2 regions of the Nocardiopsis mwathae genome follow, and region 1 is predicted to be linked to the other one. Evidence: predicted binding sites of a transcription regulator. Region 1 holds the regulator's gene; the other holds the start of a gene.
The links. Region 1 encodes LexA, which represses DNA repair genes until DNA is damaged. Its sites were predicted from a motif close to TCGAACANNTGTTCGA; they were not measured.
Positions count from the first base shown of each region.

Region 2: the regulator LexA is predicted to act here: its motif matches at 1,928-1,943, upstream of recA (recombinase RecA).

Region 1 covers NZ_JACHDS010000001.1:3,291,428-3,295,158, reverse strand. Annotated here, with positions in the region: gene HNR23_RS14205 (hypothetical protein) at 1-374, shown strand, start outside; gene HNR23_RS14200 (alpha/beta hydrolase family protein) at 409-1,524, opposite strand; gene lexA (transcriptional repressor LexA) at 1,763-2,428, opposite strand; gene HNR23_RS27510 (LysM peptidoglycan-binding domain-containing protein) at 2,881-3,417, shown strand.
Region 2 covers NZ_JACHDS010000001.1:1,078,504-1,082,234, reverse strand. Annotated here, with positions in the region: gene recX (recombination regulator RecX) at 1-579, opposite strand, end outside; gene recA (recombinase RecA) at 572-1,747, opposite strand; gene HNR23_RS04290 (ABC transporter permease) at 1,984-3,312, opposite strand; gene HNR23_RS04285 (ATP-binding cassette domain-containing protein) at 3,309-3,731, opposite strand, start outside.

The sequences.
Region 1 (3,731 bases):
AGTGCCGCTGGGCCACCGCGGAGGACGGCGCGGCCGTTCCGGCCGCGGCCCGCCTGGTCCTCGTGGCCAACGGGGGTGACGCACAGCGCGACGCCGAGGCGCAGGCCGCGGCGGCCCTGCGCGAGGCGCGCAGCGACCACGAGTCGAGCGAGCTCGCCGACCTCGGAGACGAGGCCTACACCTGGGCGGACTCCCACGGCGATTACGCGTGGGGCTGCGTGGGCGTGCGGATCTCCAACCTTTACACCGAGACCTGCTACACGGCCGCGGCCGACTTCAACGCCGACGAGTCGATCTCCGAGGAGGAGGCCCTGGCCGGCGCCGAGGAGCTCGCCCGCGAGGTCGTCCAGGCGATCCTGGACGGCCCGGAGTAGGCACGGGGCGGCCGAGGGCGGGCCGCCCGCCGTCCTAGAGCACCCCGTCGAGGAATTCCCGCAGCGCCGGTTCGACCTCCGGTGCGAACGCGCGGTCGGCATCGAGGGCCGACACGCCTGGGGCGTCGTCGTAGACACGGAGGATGTGGTCGGCGTCGGGGAGGTCCACCCTGCGCGCGTCGGCCTGGCCGGAGAGCCCGTCCATGAGGCGGTCCACATCGCTCTCGGAGATCTGGGCGTCGGCCGTGCCCCACAGCACCAGGGTGCTCGTCTCCGCGGGCAGCTCACGGGCCAGCTCGGCCGGGTCCATGCTGTCGATCGTCCGGAGGAACGGGGCGTTGCCGGGGTTGAGGACGGCGCCGAGCGGTGGTTCGACCTGTTCGGACAGGGGCTCGTCCGCCCGGATCCGGGCGATGCCCTGGCGGAGTTCGGAGAGCATGTCGGTGGCGCCCTCCGCGGTGATCCGCCGGGCCGACTCGGCCGAGCGTACCTGCTCGGTGATCTGGCGGTCGAGGGTGTCGAGGTAGCGGTCGCCCATGGGGGCGGCCAGGACCAGGCCCGCGGGCGGGTGCTCGGCGACCACGTCCGGTGAGCGCAGCGCGAAGAGAGCGCCCTCGCTGTGCCCCACGACGACCACCCGCTCGGGGTCCACCTCCGGCCGGCCGAGGAGCTCGGCGTAGGCGTCGGCCATCTGGCGCTCGAAGACCTCGTAGGGGACGGGGTCGTCGGTGTCACGGTCGCCGAGGCCGGTGCGGCCGCTGCCGAGCTTGTCGTAGCGCAGCGAGGCGACACCGGCGTCGGCCAGGATCCGGGCGAGGTTCAGGTTGGTGTCGGCGCTCGCGCGCAGCTCGCTGTTGCCGTCGCGGTCGGTGGGGCCGCTCCCGGAGATGATGAGTGCGCCCGGGACCGGGGCGTCGGCGGCCGTCTCGGGCAGGGCGAGGGTGCCGTACACGGTGTCGGGGCCGCTGTCGAAGCTCACCTCGCGCTCGACCGGATCGGAGCCGGGGGGGTCGGGCTCGGCCGGGTGGTCGGGGCCGACGCCGCACCCGGTGGCGAGAAGCAGCGCCACCGCCCCTCCGGCTGCGGCCCGGAGGGGCGCCCGGAGGGAGCGAGGGGGTGAAGACGGAGGAGGTGAAGACGGAGCAGGCATGGTCCTACCGTAGGGGGCGCGGCGCGGCGGAGTGCGCGAGCGGCGGGGGAGGGGGAATTCCGCCGTTCTTCGCGTCCGAGTCCATTTCGATATATTGCGGTTCGGAAACGCCGGCCGTCGAATGCGATCCAGAGTGCCGCGGGGATGCGGACCGGCCGGAATCGCGACGGGCCCGCGGTCTCACACGGAGATCACGGGCCCGTCGGCCGAAACGATGCGGCGTCGTTATCCCGGAGGGTCACACCCGCCGCATGACGGCGACGACCTTACCGAGAATGGTCGCGCTGTCACCGTCGATGGGCTCGTAGGCGTCGTTGCGGGGGAGCAGCAGCACGCGGTCGCCCTCCCGCTTGAACACCTTCACCGTGGCTTCGTCGTCGAGCAGCGCGGCGACGATGTCGCCGTTGTTCGCGTCGGGCTGCTGGCGGACGACGACCAGGTCGCCGTCGGTGATGGCGGCGTCGACCATCGAGTCGCCGACGACGTTGAGCATGAACAGCCGGCCCTCACCGACGATCTGCTTGGGCAGGGTCAGGACGTCCTCGATGGACTCCTCGGCCAGGATCGGACCGCCGGCCGCGATGCGGCCGACCACCGGGACGTCGGTCGCGCGGGAGTAGTCGGCCCGGGGGTCGTTCTCCAGTTCATCCCAGGAACGGATCGGCGGTTGCCCTGGAATGCGAATTTCCACCGCCCTTGGGCGATTTTGGTCCCGATAAAGATAGCCTTTACGTTGCAACACCTTCAGTTGGTGCGCGACACTGGACGGGCTCGACAGGCCCACCGCATCGCCGATTTCCCGGATGGACGGTGGGTACCCGCGCTGCCGTACATAGCGGTGGATGCAGTTCAGAACACTCTGCTGGCGGGCCGTGAGCTTCGGCATGGCATCGGTCTGGCCCATGGATTCGTCGGTCTCCGCGGTCGTCGCGGGGGAGCCGGTGGACCAGAGTGCGGTGACGCTTCTCCCGCCCGCCTGAGGTTCGTGCGTTCCGTGGTTGTCCTCCGGCACGGCCGGCCTCCTCGGCGGTCGGTGTTCTGCGTGGGATGTCGGTGTGTTCGTGTCGATCGGCCGACCGCCTCACCGGCGGTGTCACCACCGCCCGCATGCGGGTGCCGCGGCGCGGATGCCCCGGCGGTTGCGCCGATCGAGCATGTCCAACGTTACTGCGTGTGCAGTGCCATATCAAACAAACGTTCGAGATGGTGATGAAAAAATCGCCCGGATGCGATATTAGTCGAACAGCTGTTCTAGCGAACTGGCATTCGAAGGTGATGATCGTGTTCGCACCCCACCCCGTCCCTCCGGCCCCACCCCGCCGGCTTCCCCCTCCCGCGCCGCGCCGGAAGGCTCCCGTGCTCTTCGACTGGGCGGTGGAGATCCCCGAGTGGGCCCACGCCCCCGGTCCGCGCGGCCGTGCCGTGCCGGCCGCCCCGGCGCGTGCTCCCCTCCGAGGGCCCGTCGCCGCCGTTTCCCGCGCGGCCCCGTCCGCCTCCGCCGCCGTTTCCCGCGCGGCCCCGTCCGCCTCCGCCGCCGCCTCCTCCGGCCGTGCGCGCGCTGCGGCGTGCCCCGCCGCGGTGCGACTCACCCGGCGCGGCCGTGTGGTCCTCGTCTCCGCCGCGTCCGCCGTCGCCGTCGCCGGGCTTTCGATGCTCTTCGTGACCTCCGCCGCTGTCGGGGCTGCGGCGTCCGGGGGGCAGCCCGCGGCGCCCCTGCCCGACGGCGCGCCCGCGACGGTGGTCGTGCGGGATGGCGATACGCTGTGGGGGATCGCGCAGCGGGTCCGGCCCGGCGACGACCCCCGCCCGGCGGTGCACGAGATCGTCGAGCTGAACGACCTGCCCGATCCCGATCTCACTCCCGGTCAGGTGCTCCGGCTGCCCGACCACTGACACTCCCGTGCCTGTGGCGTGCCCGTGTCCGCCCCCGCGGCGCCGGGTGCGCCTTTTCGGTGTGCCCGGATCCCGGCGCGGCCTGCCCCGGCGTCCGATCGGCCGCCGCACCGTTCCGTGACTTGCGCGCGGCAGGCGACCCCCGTAGGTTGACCACAACATCTAGTGCTCGCACGGAACAAGCAGACTAGAACTTGTGCTTTAGTAGGTATCCGATCTTTCTGAGTCGTTCGGCGGCGTCCGGTTCAGAGAGGGCGGTTCACCACGGCGCGAGCGGCTGCTCGGCACGGTCGCGAGCACGTCCGCGACACGTG
Region 2 (3,731 bases), 2.2 Mb from region 1:
GGGGCCGAGGTCCGGGTCGGGCAGCTGGAACCCGGAGCCCTCCGACTCCAGCTCCTCACGGACCACCCGGTAGGCCAGCCCGGCCGGGTACCCCTTGCGCGCGAGCATGCCCATGGCGCGGCGTACCCGCGCCTCGTCCGGGGCGCCGCGCGTGCTGTCGAGCTTGCGCCGGACGAGTCGGCGCGCGGCGGCCTCCTCCTGATCGGCGCTGATGTCGTCGACGGCGTCGCGGACCGTCTCCTCGGCCACACCGCGGCGCCGCAGCTCGGCGGCGAGCGCGCGGCGGCCCAGCCCCCGCCCGGCGTGCCGGGAGTCGACCCACGCACCGGCGAACGCGGCGTCGTCGATCAGCCCGACCTCGCCGAAGCGGCCGAGCACCGATTCGGTGACGTCCTCGGGGATGCCGCGCCGCCGCAACGCCTGTTCGAGCTGGGCCCGGGTACGCGGGGCGGAGGTGAGCAGCCGCAGGCAGATACCGCGCGCCTTGGCCTCGGGATCGTCGTCCGGCCGGGTCGCCCCGGCCGGATCACCCTCCTGCTCGGGCTGCTCGCCGTCCGCCGATACCAGCGGGTCAGGCATCCGTCGACGGGGTCGCCTTGGCCTTGGTGGTGCGCTTGGCCGCCGGCGCGGCCGCGGCCCCCTTGGCGGGCGCCTCCTTGGCGGCGTCGGCCGCCCTGTCCTTGGCCGCGGGCGCGGCCCCGGCGCTGTCGTCGCCCTGGACGGGGATGCCCAGCTTCTCCTTGATCTTCTTCTCGATCTCGTTGGCCATGTCGGCGTTCTCGCGCAGGAAGTTGCGCGCGTTCTCCTTGCCCTGGCCCAGCTGGGTGCCCTCGTAGGTGTACCAGGCACCGGACTTGCGCACGATGCCCTGCTCCACGCCGAGGTCGATCAGCCCGCCCTCACGGGAGATGCCCACACCGTAGAGGATGTCGAACTCCGCCTGCTTGAAGGGCGGCGCGACCTTGTTCTTCACGACCTTGACGCGGGTGCGGTTGCCGACGGCGTCGGTGCCGTCCTTCAGCGTCTCGATCCGGCGCACGTCCAGGCGGACCGAGGAGTAGAACTTCAGCGCCCGGCCACCGGTGGTGGTCTCGGGCGATCCGAACATGACGCCGACCTTCTCGCGCAGCTGGTTGATGAAGATGGCGGTGGTCCCGGTCTGGTGCAGGGCACCCGCGATCTTGCGCAGCGCCTGGGACATCAGCCGGGCCTGCAGGCCGACGTGGCTGTCGCCCATCTCGCCCTCGATCTCGGCACGCGGCACGAGCGCGGCGACGGAGTCCACGACCAGGATGGAGACGGCGCCCGAGCGGATGAGCATGTCGGCGATCTCCAGCGCCTGCTCACCGGTGTCGGGCTGGGACAGCAGGAGGTCGTCGGTGTTGACACCGATCTTCTTGGCGTACTCGGGGTCGAGCGCGTGCTCGGCGTCGATGAACGCGGCGATGCCGCCCGCGCGCTGCGCGCTGGCCACCGCGTGGAGGGCGACGGTCGTCTTACCCGAGGACTCCGGGCCGTAGATCTCGACGATCCGGCCCCGGGGGAGACCGCCGATGCCCAGCGCGACGTCCAGGGAGATCGCGTCGGTGGGGATGGACTCGATCGGCGGCCGGTCGTCATCGCCGAGGCGCATGACGCTGCCCTTGCCGAACTGGCGCTCGATCTGCGCGAGCGCGGTCTCCAGAGCCTTGTCTCGGTCAGCAACTGCCACGGGGAACCCCTGTTGGGTCGGTGTCTTCTTCTTCATCTCGGGAGTGACGCTACGCGGTCGCTGAGACATTCGACGACGGTTCCGCGCCACTCTGTGGACGGCCGCCGCACCACCGCCGCTGCACGGGCCAGGCGGACGTCCGCCCTGATGGGCGTTGCATCGACCACCAGTGTCTCACGCCACTTCCGTGGACTTGCGGATACAGGACCACCCTACCCGAACTTCTGTTCGATCGAACGGGTGGCCGGTGCGGCGCGCCGCACCGGCCACCGTCACAGCCGCCAGGGCAGGTCCTCCGGATCGACCTGGCAGGCGGCGATGCTGCCGCGCGCCTCGCCGATCCACGCGCGCACCTCGTCCTCCGAGGCCGCCCCGAACAGGGAATCCTCACTCGGCCCGCCCTCGGCTCCGCCGGAAGCGTCGCCCTCCAACCAGGCGCCGAGCTCCACCAGCACGGCGGCGCGCCGCTGCTCCGGTTCGGCCTCCGGGTCCAGGCGCGCCACCCCCTCGGAGCCGCACGCCACGGCGGTGTCGGGGACCAGCCGCCGGGTGAGGGTCGCCGCGACGTCGCGCTCGGCGTCCCACCCGGGGCGGATACGCAGCCACAGCACCCCCTCGCGCTCTCCGACGAGCACGTCGGCGTGGCTGCGGGCCAGGCTGAGGTCGCGTATCTCGGTGAAGTCCACCGCCTCGGCCCCGTAGGCGCCGACCAGGGCGGCCGCCCGCTTGGTGGTGTCGGTGAGGTAGGCGGCGTGCCCCTGGTGCACACAGACCCGTACCGCGGGGTCGTCCTGGCACAGCTGCGGCTTGTCCGGGGCGTACTCCACCCACCCCCATGCCGGGTACGGCGGAATCAGGGCGACGGCCACCGCCAGCAGAACCGCAGCCGGGCCGTAGGAGGCGGCCGACCAGGACCGGCCACCGCGCATCAGCCGGTCGGCCAGGACCGCCGCGACGATGAGGACGAACGCCGACATCCCCAGGCGGAAGGCGGCGAAGGGGCGTTCCTCGCGCATGCCGAGGTACGGCCGGTCCGCCACCACCGCCGGAGTGAACCCGCTCCACGCACCCAGGGCGCCCGGCAGGTAGAGGGTCAGCAGGGCCACTCCCGCGGCGGCCGGGACCGCGAGCGGGTTGGCGATCGCCGCCCCGACGAGGTAGCCCAGCGCGACCACCGCCGCGAATTCGACCAGCACACCGCCCACCACCAGCAGGTCGGGGCCGCCGTGGCCGGCCCCCTGCGCCGTCCGCCACAGCAGCGGCACCAGTCCCAGCAGGTAGGCGCCGAGGAACCAGCCGAGGGCGGGGACGGCCTGGCGCCACACCGACGGCCAGCCGGTGCGACTCTGCCAGGTCTGGGCGAAGATCCGCGTGCGCGGGGTGAGCCGACAGGCGATGAGGCCGGCCGCGGCCGCCGCGACGACGGTCGGCAGCCGCATTCCGTCGGCGATCAGACCGGAGGTGTGCGTCCAGTCCGGGGCCGTGAGGGACAGCTGGTCGGCGGTGGCGTAGGCGGTGAGGAGGGTGATGGCGAGGGAGGGGAGGGCGAGGAGCAGCGGGGGCAGGGGCCAGCACGCCCGGTGGAGCCGCAGGGGGATCATGGCTCTCCTCGGGATCGCTCCGCGCCCGCGCGGTCGGAGCCCTCGGCTCTACTCACCGGAACGCCTGCCCCGGCGTCTGTGCCGAACCCGCCGCGCAGTGCCCGCTCCGCCCACAGCTCCGCGGCCCCGGTCGGCGTCCCCTGGAAGAGCATCCGGCCGTCGGCCAGCACGCCGACGTCGGCGCACATGCCGGCGACGTCGGCCGGGTCGGACGCGGAGAGGATGACCGCGCGGTCCGCGGCCAGGCGGGACACGATCGCGCCCAGCCCCGCCCGCCGGTCCTCGTCCAGACCGTCGGCGGGCCCGTCCAGAACCAGGATCTCGGGGTCATGGGCCAGCGCCGCGGCGAAGCCCACCAGGCGGCGGTCGTCTGCGGACAGGGAGCCCACCCGGCGGCGCCCGTGGCCGTCCAGCCCGAC